One region of the Ureibacillus thermosphaericus genome, then DNA from elsewhere that is predicted to be linked to it. Evidence: riboswitches for the same ligand, from Rfam matches in the RefSeq annotation. Region 1 holds a riboswitch; each other region holds the start of a gene.
What was found. Region 1 has a riboswitch for lysine ahead of UtA1_RS10290 (transporter substrate-binding domain-containing protein). Riboswitches for the same ligand answer to the same signal wherever they lie in the genome.

Region 1 (5,183 bases):
AAAAGTGGCTGAAATTAAAGTCCCTGAATTAGCAGAATCGATTACGGAAGGTACAATTGCACAATGGGTGAAAAAAGTTGGAGATCGCGTTGAGAAAGGCGAATTCATTGTTGAATTAGAAACAGATAAAGTAAATGCAGAAATTATTTCTGAAGAAGCAGGAGTATTAACTCAAATTTTAGCTGAAGAAGGCGATACAGTATTAGTTGGCCAAACAATTGCGATCGTTGAGCCTGTTGAAGGTGGAGCTGAACCTACTCCAGCACCTCAAGCAGAACCTGCAAAAGAAGCGGTTAAAGAGGAACAACCACAAGCTCCTCAAGCACAACCAGCACAAGCTGCACCGGTTGTTGAGGAAACATCTAATGAGCGCGTAGTAGCTTCACCAGCTGCACGTAAACTTGCTCGTGAAAAAGGCATTGATTTAGCAGCAATTTCACCAGTAGACCCACAAGGCCGAGTTCGTGTACAAGATGTTGCTGCTCATGCTGCTAAACCAGCACAACCAGTGCAAGCAGCACAACCTGTAGCACCTGCTGTAACTGTAGATGAATCTCGCGTTACAGTTGAAAGAATGAGCCGTCGACGTCAAACAATTGCAAAACGTCTTCTTGAAGTTAAACAAAATACGGCAATGTTAACAACATTCAACGAAATTGACATGACAAATGTAATGGAATTACGTAAACGTAAGCAAGAACAATTTGTGAATGAGAATGGTATTAAACTTGGATTCATGTCATTCTTCACAAAAGCAGTAGTTGCTGCATTGAAAAAATACCCTTATGTAAATGCACAAATTGTTGGTGATGAAATTCATAAATTTAACATTTATGATATCGGTATTGCGGTATCTACAGAAGAAGGTTTAGTAGTTCCAGTTGTACGTGATGCAGATCGCAAAAACTTCGCTGAAATTGAAAGAGAAATTGCAGAACTTGCTCAAAAAGCACGTGAAAAGAAATTAGCAATTTCTGATTTACAAGGCGGAACATTTACAATTACAAATGGCGGTATCTTTGGTTCATTAGCTTCAACACCGATTATCAATGGTACGCAAGCAGGTATCCTTGGTATGCACTCAATTGTAAACCGTCCAGTAGCTGTAAACGGCCAAGTTGAAATTCGTCCAATGATGTATGTGGCACTTTCATACGATCATCGAATCATTGATGGTAAAGATTCAGTTGGATTCTTAAAAACAGTTAAAGAATTAATCGAAAATCCTGAAGATTTACTTCTAAATTCATAAGAAAATGTATAATATACTCCCCAACTATTTTTGGGGAGTATATTTGGTACTATTAAACTTTTCCTATTTGTTATTGACAAGTAAACACCATTTAGGTTATGCTTCTCTTAACAATTGAATATTCTAGCCTCACTTGGTAGGGTAGAGGCGCGGTATTTATTAGTTTCTCATGGAGCTTGAGCGAGTGAAGAAGTGGGAAAGAAGGAAATATCGCCGAAGTGTAGTTATTTGCTCAGATAACTATGCTGGGGTTACAGTGAATAACTGTAACACTGTCTTACATGTTTATATGTAAGGTGTGCTATTCCAAAGTGGAACTAGAGGTATTAGTCTAACAAATTGATGCGACCTTAAGTTCTTCTTAGGTCGCTTTTTATTTGTGAAGCTAAGCTAAACAGAGACAGGGGGAATTAAGATGAAAAAGAAATTATTGCTACTTTTCATAACCATGATGACGGTTCTCGTTCTTGCAGCATGTGGTTCAGGAAACAAAGAATCAACAGGTGGAGAATCACAAAAAGATTCAGAATCTTCATCCGAGTCAAAAAGTGTATTAAGAGTAGGTATGGAAGCTGCTTATGCACCATTTAACTGGTCTCAAAAAGATGACTCAAATGGAGCAGTTCCTATTGCAGATTCTAAAGAGTTTGCAAACGGTTACGATGTTCAAATCGCAAAACGTATTGCTGAAGGATTAGGGATGGAGCTTCAAATTGTAAAAACTGACTGGGATGGTTTAATTCCATCATTACAATCTGGTGCAATTGATGCAGTTATTGCGGGTATGTCACCTACTCCTGAACGCATGGAAGTAATCGATTTTACAGACAACTATTATACGAGTGATTTCGTAATTGTTGTGAAAAAAGATGGTCCATATGCAAATGCAAAATCGATTCATGATTTTGAAGGGGCTAAAGTAACAGCACAACAAGGTACTACTCACTACAAAGTAATCGATCAAATGACTGGCGTTAATAAACAAGTACCAGCTACAGATTTTGGCCAAATGCGAATCCAATTATCTTCTGGTGCAATTGATGCTTATATTTCAGAACGTCCAGAAGGGATGTCTGCTGAGGCAGCAATTGAAGGATTTACTTACATTGTTCCAGAAGACGGATTTGAGGCTGATGAATCTGATACAGCAATCGCTGTTGGCTTGAAAAAAGGTTCGGACTTAAAAGATAAAATTAACGAAATTTTAGCTGGTATTACGGAAGATGAACGTCATCAAATCATGGAAGAAGCTATTAAAAATCAACCATCACAACAATAGTGTGGTGAAAGGTTGTCTTGAGATTTTCTATAAGACAACCTTTTTCCATTTTCCTTCCCTGTAAAGTTATTTACTGTGCTTAACTTTAATTCTTCTAAGTGCGAACAAAAAAACAATAAGGGGATTTCTTTATGTCTTTCTTAGAAACAGTTTGGAATATTTTTCAGAATAACTGGGATTTGTTTTTGCGAGGAGCATGGATTGCATTAATTCTTGCGATATTAGGTACGATTTTTGGTGCGATTATCGGATTTTTCATCGGGGTTATGCACACGATTCCATTGCAAAAAAAATCCTTTAAAACATATGCATTAAAAACTATTAATTTTATACTAACTTGCTATGTTGAACTATTCCGTGGCACTCCAATGATGGTACAAGCGATGGTTGTGTTCTACGGACTCTATGCCATTGATATTCAATTAAATCGCTTTGTTGCTGGTCTAATTGTTATCAGCTTAAATACAGGTGCTTATATGGCAGAGTATGTGCGAGGTGGAATTGTTTCAATCGATAAAGGACAATACGAGGCCAGTGAAGCGATTGGTATGAATCATTTTCAAACAATGTTCTATATTATCCTTCCTCAAGTAGCTCGAAATATTTTACCAGCGACTGGTAACCAGCTCGTTATGAATATAAAGGACTCTTCTGTACTAAGTGTCATTAGTGTAGTTGAATTATTCTTTACAACGAACTCTGTTGCGGGTAGTACATATCGTTATGCAGAAGCATTCTTAATTGCCTGCGTATTGTACTTCATTATGACATTCACTGTAACTCGTATTCTTCTTTGGTTTGAGAAGAAAATGGATGGACCTGATTCGTACCGAGTGGAGCTTGTGACAGGAAACAAGCCGATAAAGGATGGTGAGTAATGCTATGACAGTGGTCATTGATATCAAACATTTAAATAAAACATTCGGCAATCATGAAGTATTGAAAGATGTCAATTTCCAAGTAAGAAAAGGGGAAGTTGTAACGTTAATTGGAGCTTCAGGATCAGGAAAATCCACATTATTGCGTTGCATTAACTTGCTGGAAACTCCTACAGGCGGTGAGATTATTTTTAATGGAGAAAATATTTTAACGGAAGGTTACAATAAAGAAAAATATCGTACGCACTTAGGTATGGTATTCCAGCAGTTTAACTTATTTAATAACTTGGATGTATTAGGGAATTGTATAGTCGGACAAGTAAAAGTATTGAAACGTTCAAAAGAGGAAGCCATAAACAATGCGATGAAATATTTAACGATTGTTGGAATGGATCGCTATAAGAATGCGCGACCTCGACAACTTTCAGGTGGACAAAAACAGAGGGTTGCAATTGCAAGAGCTTTAGCAATGGATCCAGACGTGATGCTATTTGATGAACCGACTTCTGCCCTTGACCCAGAAATGGTAGGGGAAGTACTAAAGGTTATGCGAGACCTTGCGAAGGCCGGAAATACGATGTTAATTGTTACCCATGAAATGGAATTTGCAAAAGAAGTTTCAGATCGAGTCGTATTTATGGATAAAGGGGTCATTGTTGAAGAAGGGCCTCCTGAACAAGTACTAGTCAACCCAATACACGAAAGAACAAAAGAGTTCTTAAGACGAACATTAAATAAATAAGATGGAACGGGGCTGTCCAGAAAGTCAATCACTTTCTGAACAGCCTTATTTCTTAATAGTTATATTCTCTTGAAAACTTTTCTCCTGCGGTGGTCACATCAAACGCGCCTCCTCGTCGCAATTTATCTGCGTCGAAAGCACTAGCGACAGCGCAATTTATTTGCGGCGAAAGCGCTAGCGACAGCCGCAAAGGGGGTGTCTCAAAATGACTTGTTAGACGCCCCCTTTTTAACTTACTTTATTTTGAAATTGTTTGATATGTTGAGCAATGGCTAAATTGAATAGTTCTGGTCGCTCGATATTCGACAAATGTCCTGTATTTTCAAAAATAATTAAATTGGAAGACTTAATCATGTAATGCATCAGATAGGCATTTTGAATAGGTACAACTTTATCTTCTAGTGAACCAATAATCAGTGTTGGCACATTAATGGTCAACAAATCATAAAAATAGTTTCTTCCAAAAGCTGATTGAACGGATTTTAAATACGTATCTTCTCGAATGTGAAAAGCATTCTTTGCTAATTCATAAACCTTTTGTTCTTCAGGATTGTATAAACATTTTTTGATGAGCCGTTCATTCAGTTGTTCGAGTGACGATTTTTTTAAAAATCGTTTTGTTTTTTCAAGAGTAATATTCCCAAGCAAAGTAGGAATATAGTAAGTTGTATTACATAAAATGAGTGATTTTACACGCTTTTTAAAACGCTTACATATTTCTAGTGCAACGATTCCACCGAGTGATAAACCAACAAAATGTGCTTTTTCGATATTTAAATAATCTAATACTTCAATTATGTCTTTTGCAAAAAATTCGACATTGATATTTTCCTTTTCTGGAGAGTCACCATGTCCTCTTAATTCGATGATAATTAATCGATATTGTGTAGTCAGTTCCAATTGGGGAGCCCAAGCTTGTATGCGGTTTCCTAATCCATGAATAAAGACTATTTCTTCACCTGTCCCAACATCTAAGTAGTTTAACATCACGATCACCTATTTCATCAGCGTATGTTGAGAAATCACAGGGAT
Region 2 (5,183 bases), 1.3 Mb from region 1:
CCAACTGGGCAGTGGAGCATAAAGCGAGTAACTCCAACATTTTTACGCAAGAAAATAATTTTATCTGCTACCGTTTTTACATCGCCACAGTACAATGCTCCTTCTAAACTTCTAGCATAATCAAATGTCGCTTGCGTATATGGTCCCCATCCTCGTTCTCTACCTAAAACATTCATTGCGTATTGGGTTGGAGGGAAGAACTTTTCAACCGCCTCTTCTGTCGTTTCCGCAACAAATCCATGGGAGTGAGATGCTACTTTTAGTTTGGAAATATCATGTCCTGCTTCTTTTGCTGCACGATAATATAACTTCACTAAAGGAGCAAATTGTAATGGACTGCCGCCGATAATCGCTAAACATAAAGGTAAGCCTAACGCACCTGCTCGAGCTACCGATTGAGGCGTTCCACCACTAGCAATCCAAATCGGAACTTCATTTTCTGGTCTTGGGTATACTCCTCGACCATTAATACTTGGACGATGTTTACCGTTCCAATGAATGATTTCTTGTTTCTGTATTTGTAGTAATAAATCTAACTTTTCCTCGAATAATTCATCATAATCCTGTAAGTCATAACCAAATAACGGAAAAGATTCTATGAAAGAACCCCGGCCTGCCATAATTTCTGCACGCCCGTTCGAAATTGCATCCAATGTAGCAAATTGCTGATACACTCTCACTGGATCATCTGAAGATAATACAGTTACTGCGCTCGTTAATTTAATATTTTTTGTTTTCGTTGTGGCCGCAGCAAGCAATACAGCAGGTGATGAACAAGCATAATCTTTTCGATGATGCTCACCTACTCCATAAACATCTAATCCCACTTCATCAGCTAGTTGAATTTCTTCTACAACTTCTCGAAGTCGCTCCGCATGACTTATCACTTTTCCCGTTCTTACATCTGGCGTCGTTTCTACAAATGTCGTTAACCCTATTTCCATCCTCATTCCCTCCACATACAAAACATATTATCTCGAAATTGAAATATTTTTCTTTGTAATCATACACAAATATTAGGATGATTATCAAATATTCTGTTTTTAATTCTCATCCTTTTTTAGAATATATTCAGCTCCAAAAGTTAAAAAATAATATAAAAAACAAGGAATGAATGTAGATGAAAGAAAGAAAAATTTGAAAGCAAAGTAATTGAATTTTTAATGATTTTGATGTTCAGTTTTGGTATTGTTATCACATTATTCAGTTTGATTTCTATTGAACTAAATGTATATGATATTAAATTGTATTTCATGATTTTCATTACTTTGGTGATATTCTACAAGCCTTTTAGAACTTCAAGTTTTCGTTTTATTTTTTATTTAATTAATCGTACATTGCATTTAATAAAAACCGTTCACACTGACAACGATCTTTTACAGAAAGAACTTATACAATTGAATAATTTGCTAGAAACGGAGTACATCCATCTATTAAAAAAACTTTTTGAAAAACATCGTTACGTAGCACTTATTACAAAGGACATTGAAACTTTCAATGTGGATCTTATTTTATGGAAAGGTACGAGAAAATATATAATACAGATTATAAAAGGGGCAAATGCAGTTGACATCCGAAAGGTTCAACAAGTTGCTGTCAATATAAAAACATACAGTGCAGATGGCGCAATGATTATTACAAATCAATCTTTTACACCATCTGCCAAAAAGTTTTCTTCCTTAAACCATATACTTTTAATTGATCACGATGAATTAATAAATATGATGCAGGATGAAAATAAAAAGTTCGTTTTCCAAACCGCATTATATTTATCACAACATAAATAATAATAAGAATTCGCTAGCTAAATTGAAAGGAGCTAGCGAATTTTGCATTCATAAAAAATATTTCAATCATCTACTTCTAATGTTCTTTTTTTACTCGATTCATTAAATACTCAACAAACACTTCATCACGTACTAGATAGGCTTCATACATCCTCTTTAAATATTTTTCTGCTTCTTCAAAACTTGCAAAAGTTGTTTCTATTAATTGTTCTGGATTTTTCAATCATCCAAACGCCATCTTTTTGTAATATAAAATAATTGTTATCATCGGCATCAGCATACATCGTACCAAAAGAAGATTCCTTTACATTATACCGATTATATTTCGCATCTTGAGGCATTGGATCAAGCTGAAAAGTATTTTGTACAAATATTTGATATGTTTCCTCTGTTAAGTTACAAACCGCTGCCTTTTGATGTCCTCCTCCGCCATACACTGCTGCGATTTCCGAAACATCCACATGGTCATGAATAGTGCGGAAAGAAATTTTTTTACTTCCCATATTCAATATAGCGATATAGTCAAGATGAGGATGTTCTTTACTTAATTCGTTTCCTAATTCTGAATGATAAGATTCTGCATATACAACTCCAGCAAAATACTCATCATTTTTTATTTGCACTACCTCTCTTTTTTTGCGACGAATATATCGTTCTATCCGATCTTCTTAATTCATCAAAATCGAAGTGTTCAGAAGAAGTTAGTCTGTCAATCATCGTTTCTTCAAATTCATCGATGGACACTAAGAAAAACAATGAATTTAAGAAATGGGCTTTATCATTATCGTTTTTCCCACTCCCAAGTATCATATTGTCTTACGTGCTCCACAAATTCATCAATTGCCTCTGTTGGCTTTAATAACTCGTTTGCAACTAAAAACTGATAAAATAATGAAGTTGCACTTTCTAGCTTCCCTTCCTCATTTTCGACTAATACCGTTCCCCAATCATATTCATTAAAATGCAACGCTGTTTTATGATGATCAATAAGTTGAATATTTTTATATTGTTTAAAATGTGCATTTAATCTTGTGTCATTTTCTTCACTAGGTGATAAATCTGTAATAAATAAAAAAGTATCAGGCAAATCATTTTCTAAAAAGTATTCAATTTCCCGTTCAAGTGAAGCAATTGAATTATATCCTACTTTTACATCTTGTCCAAAGGCAAGTTTCGCTGAAATGCCACATCCAACCCCATCTAAATCATTGTGGGACAGCAATTTATATATTCTATTTCACCAGTAGTATGGATGCTTTTTATAAAAACAACAGCAATATTATTGCAAAGAAGTTAGAATTCCTTTTAAATTTTCAATTTAACAAAATTTTCGATTGAAAATTTAAAATTTTTCTGCATATTGTACAAAATTCAATCATAAATGATATTTAAATACTTAATTGTTATTGCTTTTCCAAATAAAAGGAGCTACAATTATATACAATTATCCATCGACTTATTTCAATATTGCTTTGAAGTAAGGATAGAGGTGCAAAAACCAAGAGTACACAGTTTGAGGATAATGAGGTCCAATGATAATTGTGGAAAGGGGGATTTGCCGAAGTCCCTAGAAACTCATTTTTCTAGGGGCTGGTTCTGCATTGAATAAGTGTAGGACTGTCATATAGGAAACTATATGGAGGGCTATCTTACGCAAAAAATCTTCCTTTTTGCAACAACGAGGCTCTTCGTTGTTGCTTTTTGCGTTTATAAAGAAATTGCCCTTCTCCATTAAATAACATTGAAAAGGATGTGGAGAAGAATGAATTTCGGAAGAGTATTAACAGCAATGGTAACGCCATTTGACAAAAATGGTGACGTAGATTTTGAGGCTACGGAAATTCTAATTCAACATTTAATTGAAAACGGCACAGACGGATTAGTGGTATGTGGTACAACTGGAGAATCTCCTACTTTAACAGATGAAGAAAAAGTAGAACTGTTTAAATTTACTGTGAAGACTGTAAATGGTAGAGTTCCTGTAATTGCAGGTACGGGCTCTTATAATACGAGAGCTTCCATTGAACTTACTAAAAAAGCAGAAGATGCCGGGGTGGATGGCATCATGCTTGTAACTCCATACTACAATAAACCAAACCAAGAAGGAATGTATGAACACTTTAAAGCAATTGCACAAAATACAAAACTGCCAATTGTACTCTATAACATTCCTGGCCGTAGTGTCGTCAATTTATCCGTTGATACGGTAGTTCGTCTTGCGAAAATACCGAATATTGTTGCAATTAAAGAGGCAAGTGGAAATTTAGATGCAATGGCACAAATTATCGAAAACACGCCAAATCATTTCTCACTATATAGCGGGGATGATAGCTTAACATTACCAACATTAGCAATTGGTGGTACAGGAGTAATTTCCGTTGCTTCTCATATTATCGGCAATGAAATGCAATCTATGATTAAAAATTTCTTCATTGGAAATATTCAAGAAGCTGCAAAAGAACATCGAAACCTGTTACCAATTATGAAAGCGATGTTCATTGCACCAAATCCTGCTCCTGTTAAGGCAGCATTAAATATGAAAGGCATAACAGTTGGTGGTGTTCGTCTTCCACTAGTGCCATTAAACGAAGAGCAACAAAAAATGCTAGATTATTTATTAAGAAATACACAATTACAATTGATTTCATAAATATTCTCCTGCCATGAAAATGGCAGGTTTTTATTTTGATAAATAATACTTGGTGGAAAAGTAAATAAAATATTCGATAGGAAAATGAATAGTGATATAATAGCATTTGTGAATTTTAGGCATTTAACTAAATTCATAAGTGCTTATTTTTTTATCTTCAATATGTCACAATTCAACTTTGTTGGAGGATATGATTTTGCTCAATTTACTATTAGCCATTTTAATATTTATCATCACGCTCATACTCGTAATTCGCCAACCAAAAAATATCAATATCGGTTGGTCAGCCTGCTGTGGCGCAATAGTTGCATTGATTGTTGGAGTAGTGGATATTAATGACGTCTTTGAAGTTGTTAACATTACTTGGAATGCGACATTATTATTTATTGCGATTATAATCATTTCCTTAATATTGGATCAAATTGGTTTATTTGAATGGTCTGCACTGCACATGGCTCGCATAGCAAAAGGGAACGGTATTAGAATGTTCATTTACGTTACAGTTCTTGGAGCTTTTGTTTCAGCCTTCTTTTCAAATGATGGTGCAGCATTAATTTTGACCCCTATTGTTCTTGCAATGGTTCGAAATTTAAATTTTAATGAGAAAATGATTTTCCCTTTTATTATGGCTAGTGGTTTTATAGCTGACACTACTTCCCTCCCTTTTTTAATAAGTAACTTAGTAAACGTAATCGCAGCAGATTTTTTTGGAATCAGCTTTATGGAATACTCTTTACGAATGATTA
Region 3 (5,183 bases), 1.3 Mb from region 1:
AAACCGCATTATATTTATCACAACATAAATAATAATAAGAATTCGCTAGCTAAATTGAAAGGAGCTAGCGAATTTTGCATTCATAAAAAATATTTCAATCATCTACTTCTAATGTTCTTTTTTTACTCGATTCATTAAATACTCAACAAACACTTCATCACGTACTAGATAGGCTTCATACATCCTCTTTAAATATTTTTCTGCTTCTTCAAAACTTGCAAAAGTTGTTTCTATTAATTGTTCTGGATTTTTCAATCATCCAAACGCCATCTTTTTGTAATATAAAATAATTGTTATCATCGGCATCAGCATACATCGTACCAAAAGAAGATTCCTTTACATTATACCGATTATATTTCGCATCTTGAGGCATTGGATCAAGCTGAAAAGTATTTTGTACAAATATTTGATATGTTTCCTCTGTTAAGTTACAAACCGCTGCCTTTTGATGTCCTCCTCCGCCATACACTGCTGCGATTTCCGAAACATCCACATGGTCATGAATAGTGCGGAAAGAAATTTTTTTACTTCCCATATTCAATATAGCGATATAGTCAAGATGAGGATGTTCTTTACTTAATTCGTTTCCTAATTCTGAATGATAAGATTCTGCATATACAACTCCAGCAAAATACTCATCATTTTTTATTTGCACTACCTCTCTTTTTTTGCGACGAATATATCGTTCTATCCGATCTTCTTAATTCATCAAAATCGAAGTGTTCAGAAGAAGTTAGTCTGTCAATCATCGTTTCTTCAAATTCATCGATGGACACTAAGAAAAACAATGAATTTAAGAAATGGGCTTTATCATTATCGTTTTTCCCACTCCCAAGTATCATATTGTCTTACGTGCTCCACAAATTCATCAATTGCCTCTGTTGGCTTTAATAACTCGTTTGCAACTAAAAACTGATAAAATAATGAAGTTGCACTTTCTAGCTTCCCTTCCTCATTTTCGACTAATACCGTTCCCCAATCATATTCATTAAAATGCAACGCTGTTTTATGATGATCAATAAGTTGAATATTTTTATATTGTTTAAAATGTGCATTTAATCTTGTGTCATTTTCTTCACTAGGTGATAAATCTGTAATAAATAAAAAAGTATCAGGCAAATCATTTTCTAAAAAGTATTCAATTTCCCGTTCAAGTGAAGCAATTGAATTATATCCTACTTTTACATCTTGTCCAAAGGCAAGTTTCGCTGAAATGCCACATCCAACCCCATCTAAATCATTGTGGGACAGCAATTTATATATTCTATTTCACCAGTAGTATGGATGCTTTTTATAAAAACAACAGCAATATTATTGCAAAGAAGTTAGAATTCCTTTTAAATTTTCAATTTAACAAAATTTTCGATTGAAAATTTAAAATTTTTCTGCATATTGTACAAAATTCAATCATAAATGATATTTAAATACTTAATTGTTATTGCTTTTCCAAATAAAAGGAGCTACAATTATATACAATTATCCATCGACTTATTTCAATATTGCTTTGAAGTAAGGATAGAGGTGCAAAAACCAAGAGTACACAGTTTGAGGATAATGAGGTCCAATGATAATTGTGGAAAGGGGGATTTGCCGAAGTCCCTAGAAACTCATTTTTCTAGGGGCTGGTTCTGCATTGAATAAGTGTAGGACTGTCATATAGGAAACTATATGGAGGGCTATCTTACGCAAAAAATCTTCCTTTTTGCAACAACGAGGCTCTTCGTTGTTGCTTTTTGCGTTTATAAAGAAATTGCCCTTCTCCATTAAATAACATTGAAAAGGATGTGGAGAAGAATGAATTTCGGAAGAGTATTAACAGCAATGGTAACGCCATTTGACAAAAATGGTGACGTAGATTTTGAGGCTACGGAAATTCTAATTCAACATTTAATTGAAAACGGCACAGACGGATTAGTGGTATGTGGTACAACTGGAGAATCTCCTACTTTAACAGATGAAGAAAAAGTAGAACTGTTTAAATTTACTGTGAAGACTGTAAATGGTAGAGTTCCTGTAATTGCAGGTACGGGCTCTTATAATACGAGAGCTTCCATTGAACTTACTAAAAAAGCAGAAGATGCCGGGGTGGATGGCATCATGCTTGTAACTCCATACTACAATAAACCAAACCAAGAAGGAATGTATGAACACTTTAAAGCAATTGCACAAAATACAAAACTGCCAATTGTACTCTATAACATTCCTGGCCGTAGTGTCGTCAATTTATCCGTTGATACGGTAGTTCGTCTTGCGAAAATACCGAATATTGTTGCAATTAAAGAGGCAAGTGGAAATTTAGATGCAATGGCACAAATTATCGAAAACACGCCAAATCATTTCTCACTATATAGCGGGGATGATAGCTTAACATTACCAACATTAGCAATTGGTGGTACAGGAGTAATTTCCGTTGCTTCTCATATTATCGGCAATGAAATGCAATCTATGATTAAAAATTTCTTCATTGGAAATATTCAAGAAGCTGCAAAAGAACATCGAAACCTGTTACCAATTATGAAAGCGATGTTCATTGCACCAAATCCTGCTCCTGTTAAGGCAGCATTAAATATGAAAGGCATAACAGTTGGTGGTGTTCGTCTTCCACTAGTGCCATTAAACGAAGAGCAACAAAAAATGCTAGATTATTTATTAAGAAATACACAATTACAATTGATTTCATAAATATTCTCCTGCCATGAAAATGGCAGGTTTTTATTTTGATAAATAATACTTGGTGGAAAAGTAAATAAAATATTCGATAGGAAAATGAATAGTGATATAATAGCATTTGTGAATTTTAGGCATTTAACTAAATTCATAAGTGCTTATTTTTTTATCTTCAATATGTCACAATTCAACTTTGTTGGAGGATATGATTTTGCTCAATTTACTATTAGCCATTTTAATATTTATCATCACGCTCATACTCGTAATTCGCCAACCAAAAAATATCAATATCGGTTGGTCAGCCTGCTGTGGCGCAATAGTTGCATTGATTGTTGGAGTAGTGGATATTAATGACGTCTTTGAAGTTGTTAACATTACTTGGAATGCGACATTATTATTTATTGCGATTATAATCATTTCCTTAATATTGGATCAAATTGGTTTATTTGAATGGTCTGCACTGCACATGGCTCGCATAGCAAAAGGGAACGGTATTAGAATGTTCATTTACGTTACAGTTCTTGGAGCTTTTGTTTCAGCCTTCTTTTCAAATGATGGTGCAGCATTAATTTTGACCCCTATTGTTCTTGCAATGGTTCGAAATTTAAATTTTAATGAGAAAATGATTTTCCCTTTTATTATGGCTAGTGGTTTTATAGCTGACACTACTTCCCTCCCTTTTTTAATAAGTAACTTAGTAAACGTAATCGCAGCAGATTTTTTTGGAATCAGCTTTATGGAATACTCTTTACGAATGATTATTCCTAATTTCTTTTCATTAATAGCAACCATTATCGTTCTATTTTTATACTTCCAGAAATCTATTCCATCAAAGTATGATGTAATGATGCTAAAAAATCCACGGGAAGTCATACGGGATGAAAAGATGTTTAAATTAGCGTGGCCGGTAATGGCAATTTTATTAACCGGTTATTTTTCAGCTGAATGGATTCATGTACCCGTTAGTATTATTGGTTGGATTATGGCGATATTCTTATTGGCGATGGCTCGAAAAAGTTCAGCAGTCAATACAAAAGCCGTAATAAAAGGAGCGCCATGGAATATTGTATTTTTCTCCATCGGTATGTATTTAGTCGTTTATGGATTAGGAAATGCAGGTTTCACGAAAGGACTAGCCTATGTTATTGAATGGACAGTGCAAGGAGGATTATTCACTACTACGATTGGAATGGGGTATATTGCAGCCTTCTTATCTTCAGTTATGAATAACTTACCTACAATTATGATTGACTCATTAGCAATAGCGGAAACTTCCACGTCAGGTGTAATTCGCGATTCTTTAATTTATGCCAATGTAATCGGCTCAGATTTAGGTCCCAAAATTACACCAATTGGTTCACTTGCTACGCTTGTGTGGCTACATGTACTCTCAAACAAGGGGATTAAAATTTCTTGGGGAGCTTATTTTAAAATGGGGATTATCCTGACACTTCCAATACTATTCTTCACATTAGTTGGTTTATATTTGACGTTATTATTATTTTGATTCTTTATTTTTATATGAGTAAAATTTAATTATAATGGTTACAATAATAACACACCTAAGAACATTTGAACTTAGGTGTGTTTATTATTGCCAATTATTCTGAGTTTCCTTTCAATTGTTGTTGAGCCATTTGCACAAGACGTTTCGTAATTTCTCCACCAACTGAACCATTAGCTCGGGAAGAAGTATCTGGTGAAAGGTTTACGCCAAACTCTTGTGCAATCTCATATTTCATTTGATTCAATGCAGCTTCTGCCCCTGGGAATACTAGTTTGTTAGAACTACGATTTGTCATGTTGTTCACCTCCTTGTGCCATTAGAATGCTCAAGCTATAGCTTTTAATACTTTAGAAATGTAGGGAACATTGAGATTCACTGGAAAAAACAGATTATTTAAGTTGTAACAATATTACAATAGCGTCATATATTCTAATTTTTTCCTCCTAATCAGTATGTTAATATGTTAGTTAGTTAACGTTAACTTTAGGAGGAGCAATTCATGTATAAAATACGAGGGCATCATCTATTTTGCCTTGTTGGTTTTAGAGGTATGGGATATTCTAAAGAATTTGCGGAAAATATGAAGCGCATCCACCAAGAACTTAGGAAAAACCCCAAGACTTTAATTCACATCATCGAGGGCATCGATCAAATTTGTGAAAAATACCCAAACTGCGGAAAATATCATTGTCAAGATGAAAACATCTACATAAGAGATAAACAAATTTTGGAAAAGTTAGGGATACAGATTGGTCAAACTCTCACTTGGGAAGAAATTGAGTCTCGCATTCAAAAATTCGCAACTCCTGAAGATATAGATATTCTTTGTGAAAGTTGTACATGGCGTTCCTATGGTGTATGTAAAGCAGGCATCCAAAGAATCTTAAATGGCGAAGGTTTATGGGAAGTAAATAAATAACCATTTATAAAAATCTCCTGGTGAGGAGATTTTTTATTTTATCTAAATATAAATACTATTTACATTTTTCCGAAATAACAAATTTCTTTG
Region 4 (5,183 bases), 520 kb from region 1:
AATTGAAAACCTAACTCCTCTTTATGTTCTTCAAGCACTTTTACCGCATTTGTTAAATCCTCTTTTACAATTGAAAACGATATTGTCGGTTTTACTTCACTCATCACAGATTGTACAATAATATCTACGTTGACATGATGCTTTGCTAGGGTATTAAACAAGTTGGCAAGGGAAGATTTTTCTAGTAATTCATATCCAACAGTAAAGCGGATAATATCTGATTCATAGGCGACACCACGAACAATTAAATTTCTCTCCATTTCAATCTCTCCCTTAATCAATGTACCTCGAAGATTTTTCGTACTCGAACGAACAACAATTGGTATATCAAATTTTTTTGCTAATTCGACCTCTCGGATGAACAATTTTCGAACCTAAATAAGATAATTCTAACATCTCATCATATGTAATATCTTTCAATTTACGAGCCTGTTGAACTACATTAGGATCCCCTGTATATACCCCATCAAGATCCGTATAGATTTCCACACGTTCTGCATCAATGCTTTTTGCAATCGCTACCGCTGTTGCATCAGTCCCTCCAGCTCCGAGAAGGGTGATGTTGCCCTCATCATCAACACCTTGTCCGCCCGCGACTATGTGCTCATGCTCCTGTCAAGTAGACATTTTTATCCGCCCCGTATTAATCCAAATTTATGCTGCTTTTGTTCTATATTCCATCGGGCTCATTTTTAGTTTAGTTACGATACGTTTGGTGTTATAATAATTAATATAGTTTTCTACTGCTTCGTAAATTTCTCGTACAGTTTCGGGTTGGCTAAAACATCCAAGTTCAACCTTCAGATGACTAAAGAAATTTTCGATGCAGGCATTGTCCCAGCAGTTGCCTCTGCGGGACATGGATTGAGTTATCTCCATCTCACGGAGATACTCTTGATAATCGGGATTAGTAAAGTGAGTGCCTTGGTCACTATGGAGAATCGCTCCTTTACTATATCCCCTTTTTTTAAGCATTTCTAAGGCGCGATACACTAATTTCATTTCCAAACTTGTCCCCATTGAATAAGCCACGATTTCCTCATTAAATAAGTCTTTAATGGCACAGAGATATACCCATTTTTGACGTCCTCTTTTCACGCGAATATACGTAATATCAATGGAAAACTTTACTCCTTCTCGAATGGCTTTGAAGTTACGGCTAAGAAGATTGGGAATTTTTCCATGAACACTTGGACGATATCTAAATTTCTTTTGGCGAATTTTGCATACCAATCCATATTTCCTCATTAAACGGGCAATCCGTTTTTCATTGATGACTAACCCATATTGTCTTTCCAATTCAATTTTGATTCGTTTTCTCCCCACAGTACCACGGTGATCGTTAAACACCTTTAGGATATAAGGGATTAACCGTTCATCAATTTGATCACGATGTTTTTCTCCATTTCTCTTTAACCATTTATAATAACCCGCACGGGATACATTGGCGATTTCCGCTAAAATAGAAATCGGATATTGTTCTGCGTAAGCGTGAATAAAGGCAAATTGTTGTTCTTTGTCATTCACCCCTTTCTTAGATCTAACAACTTTTTTAAGTATTCGTTCTCCAACTGTAATAGGAGATATTTTTCTTCCAAAGATTTTTCAACAGGCGACTGTTTCTGTTTAGCTACTTTTTCTCTTTTGGTTAAGAGAGCTTCATAGCCTCCTTCTTTCACAATTTTCACCCATTCAGAGACTCTTCTCCGATGAATGTTATATATTTTAGCTACCTCTGTGGAAGAATACCCTTCGAAATATTTTTCAATGACTTGTTTTTTGAATTCAAATGTGTAATATCGATATTTTTTCGCCATTTCCATATCCTCCATTCATGTACGAAGTACGCCACCATTGACACCTACCTGATTGTCCGTAGTGATTGTAGATTGCAGATGATCTCAAAAAATAGCTCCTTGCGCTCACTCCGTTTGTCATTGTACTACGGACAAATCGCTTCTAAGTACTTGTTGGCGGGGCCCCGACCCCATCCACCAAGTACTAAGAATCGTGGTAGGTGTCAATGGCATTGCAGCTACGCTGTGGCTTTTTAATAAACCCAATAAATTCCCACATTTTATATTTATTATGCTCATCTTATGGGCGCTTTAATGTGTAAACTTTACAGGTATAATAGCAATGATTATTTCGCCTTTTTTAAACCGTTCAATAATGACATTACCATCGACTTGATGTATGCGAGCATTTCCTGCTAATTTTCGTGTTGTTTTCATTCCAAGTTGCCAGCCTGTAAGGGAAACAGCTCTAAATCCTCTTTTTTGAATGGCGATGGAAAGCAAACTGCTAGCAATTTGATTATTGGTAGAATGGATTGCGTCTAACTCTCTTTCGGATGGTGCATCCGATAAAGAGTAAATAATTTTTTCCAAACCCTCATTTACAGGTGGAGAGGATGGAACGACTGCTACTACATTGCGTCCAAACTTCTTCTCTTCGATGAGTCTTTTTGCTATTTCTCCAATGTTTTCAGGTGATGCTAGATTCCATTCATCCAACTTCACTACAATATTAATCATCGCTACACTCCCCTTATTTTCACAAGCCATGAAATGAAGTTTCCGAATCTTATATAATTAAAGAAAAAAGCAACTCTTCACAAAGGATGGTGAAAAGCTGCCTCAATTTTCAGAAAACACTTTATGAGATAGCTCTCCAGAACCATTTAGATTCTGACAATCTTGCATTTCTTCAATGCAAAACCAGCCAGTAAACTGGAACAAGCAAATTTACCGCTTCGGCAATCTCCCCTTTCCCTAACCTTCTTCAGACTTGTTCCTCTCCTCCAGTTAGGTACTCATGAATCTCGCACCTCTATCTATATCTAAACTTATTTACTTTTAAAATTACATTATCATACAGTTATTCCTTTGACAATGTGTCATTATGGAAATACTGATAGATTGTTTCTGCAACCACTTTTGGCATTTTCGCTTCCATTAATTCTTCCACAGAAGCTTGTTTGATTTTTTTCACTGAACCAAAATGACTCAGTAATTGTTTCTTCCGTTTTGGACCGATTCCTTCAATTTCATCAAGGACAGAGCGTAAAGCGTTCGTTTGATGTTGTTGCCGCAAAAATGTAATAGCGAAGCGATGGACTTCATCTTGTATTCGCTGAAGCAAGTAAAAAGCATCACTTGTTTTTTTCAGTGGAATCGACATAGGTGGTTCCCCGTATAATAGTTCAGATGTTCGATGCTTCTCATCTTTTGCAAGTCCTGCAATGGGAATTGATAATCCAAGCTCATCTTCCAACACTTCTCGTGCAACTTCAATTTGCCCTTTACCACCGTCAACAATAATTAGATCAGGAAGTGGCAATTGTTCTTTTAATACACGGGTATAGCGCCTGCGAATCACCTCTTGCATCGCTCCATAGTCGTCATGTTTCGCCGTATTTTTTAATTTATATTTGCGATATTCTTTTTTTGCCGGCTTTCCATTAATAAATACGACCATTGCGCTAACAGGATCTGCTCCATGCATGTGGCTGTTATCAAAGGCTTCAATTCTATAAGGCGTTTCAATATTTAGAGCCTCACCTAATTGTTGACAAGCGCCAATTGTCCTCTCTTCCTGGCGTTCAATTAATTGGAATTTTTCTTCGATTGCAAGCATTGCATTTTTCTTTGCTAAATCCACCAGTTCTTTTTTTGTGCCACGTTTTGGCACCAATACTCTTATATTTAATAATTTTTCTAAAATGCTTTTATCAATTGTTTCTGGAATCAATATTTCTTTTGGCTTTAAATGTTCTGTATCATAGAAACGCCCTACAAAAGTTAAAAATTCCTCTTCCGGATCACGGTAAATAGGAAATACAGAAACATCTCTTTCAATTAATTTTCCTTGTCGAACGAAAAAGACTTGAACACACATCCACCCTTTTTCAACTGCATATCCAAATACGTCCCGGTTCGTTTGGTCTCCTGAAACGATTTTTTGCTTTTCCATAACCGTTTCGATATATTGAATTTGATCTCGATATTCCTTTGCTCTTTCAAATTCAAGCTTTTCCGCAGCCTCCATCATTTTTTTCTCTAATTCTTTTTTTACTTGTTCATGGCCGCCATTTAAGAATTTTATGATGTCATTTGTCATTTCTTCAAAAATTTTCGGATCTATATCTTTAACACATGGAGCTAAACATTGCCCCAAATGATAATACAAACAAACTCGATCTGGCAGTCGGTTGCATTTTCTTAATGGATAGATGCGGTTGAGGAGCTTCTTTGTTTCATTCGCGGCAGATACATTCGGATAAGGTCCAAAATATTTAGCTTTGTCTTTTTTCACTTTTCTTGTCGTAATAATTCTTGGATAAATTTCATTGGTAATTTTAATATAAGGATAACTCTTGTCATCCTTTAACATTACGTTATATTTTGGATCATATTGTTTGATTAAATTGAGCTCCAAAATTAAAGCCTCTAAATCACTTGAAGTAACAATATATTCAAAATCTTCTATTTCACTAACTAGCAGTTGAGTTTTACCATCATGGGAACCAGTAAAATAGGATCGAACTCTATTTTTTAAGACTTTTGCCTTTCCGACGTAAATAACCGTTCCTTGTCGGTCTTTCATTAAGTAGCATCCAGGCAAATCTGGTAACAGCGCCAATTTATTTTGAATTGTTTCATTCATGGAGTATCACCTTACATTTAATCAACCTACTTTAACTCTATTATACGAATATCTTAAAGCAAAAATCGATAAGTTTTCTTTTAAATCAATAATCATATCCAAAATAAAAAATCGAGCACAAACAAATTCTTTGTGCTCGGTTGAATATTATTTATTGTTGTTGATGAATTCAACTAATGCTTCTTTTGGTTGGAAGCCAACAGTTTTTGCAATTAATTGGCCATCTTTAAATAAAAGCAAAGATGGAATCGACATAATTTGATATTCAGCAGCTGTTGCTGGATTGTTATCAACATCAACTTTTACAATTTTCACTTCTGAACCCATTTCGGCATCGAGTTCTTCTAATACAGGTGCAATCATTTTACAAGGTCCACACCAAGCTGCCCAGAAATCTACTAATACTAAACCAGAAGAGATTTCTTGTGAAAAGTTTTGATCAGTAGCATGTACAATTGCCATTTATAAAATGCCTCCTTAATGTAACATCTTTTAGTAGTATAGCACGTTAAAAA

Region 2: it holds a riboswitch for lysine, as region 1 does, so the genes downstream of both, dapA (4-hydroxy-tetrahydrodipicolinate synthase) here and UtA1_RS10290 (transporter substrate-binding domain-containing protein) in region 1, are expected to answer to the same signal.
Region 3: it holds a riboswitch for lysine, as region 1 does, so the genes downstream of both, dapA (4-hydroxy-tetrahydrodipicolinate synthase) here and UtA1_RS10290 (transporter substrate-binding domain-containing protein) in region 1, are expected to answer to the same signal.
Region 4: it holds a riboswitch for lysine, as region 1 does, so the genes downstream of both, UtA1_RS12855 (amino acid kinase family protein) here and UtA1_RS10290 (transporter substrate-binding domain-containing protein) in region 1, are expected to answer to the same signal.

What each region holds. Positions count from the first base shown of each region.
Region 1 is NZ_AP018335.1:2,144,739-2,149,921, forward strand. It holds gene odhB (2-oxoglutarate dehydrogenase complex dihydrolipoyllysine-residue succinyltransferase) at 5-1,252, shown strand; lysine riboswitch at 1,387-1,564, shown strand; gene UtA1_RS10290 (transporter substrate-binding domain-containing protein) at 1,668-2,531, shown strand; gene UtA1_RS10295 (amino acid ABC transporter permease) at 2,663-3,409, shown strand; gene UtA1_RS10300 (amino acid ABC transporter ATP-binding protein) at 3,414-4,151, shown strand; gene UtA1_RS10305 (alpha/beta fold hydrolase) at 4,380-5,138, opposite strand.
Region 2 is NZ_AP018335.1:4,828-10,010, forward strand. It holds gene UtA1_RS00025 (LLM class flavin-dependent oxidoreductase) at 1-944, opposite strand, end outside; gene UtA1_RS16875 (restriction endonuclease) at 1,398-1,787, shown strand; partial or broken gene UtA1_RS00035 (DHH family phosphoesterase) at 1,864-3,018, opposite strand; lysine riboswitch at 3,264-3,442, shown strand; gene dapA (4-hydroxy-tetrahydrodipicolinate synthase) at 3,550-4,437, shown strand; gene UtA1_RS00045 (arsenic transporter) at 4,628-5,183, shown strand, end outside.
Region 3 is NZ_AP018335.1:3,469,767-3,474,949, forward strand. It holds gene UtA1_RS16755 (restriction endonuclease) at 1-32, shown strand, start outside; partial or broken gene UtA1_RS16760 (DHH family phosphoesterase) at 109-1,263, opposite strand; lysine riboswitch at 1,509-1,687, shown strand; gene dapA (4-hydroxy-tetrahydrodipicolinate synthase) at 1,795-2,682, shown strand; gene UtA1_RS16770 (arsenic transporter) at 2,873-4,174, shown strand; gene UtA1_RS16775 (alpha/beta-type small acid-soluble spore protein) at 4,269-4,469, opposite strand; gene UtA1_RS16780 (DUF1284 domain-containing protein) at 4,674-5,093, shown strand.
Region 4 is NZ_AP018335.1:2,669,604-2,674,786, forward strand. It holds gene UtA1_RS17685 (ACT domain-containing protein) at 1-260, opposite strand, end outside; gene UtA1_RS17690 (amino acid kinase family protein) at 328-600, opposite strand; gene UtA1_RS12845 (IS3 family transposase) at 655-1,527, opposite strand; gene UtA1_RS12850 (helix-turn-helix domain-containing protein) at 1,524-1,817, opposite strand; gene UtA1_RS12855 (amino acid kinase family protein) at 2,109-2,537, opposite strand; lysine riboswitch at 2,659-2,843, opposite strand; gene uvrC (excinuclease ABC subunit UvrC) at 2,881-4,668, opposite strand; gene trxA (thioredoxin) at 4,816-5,130, opposite strand.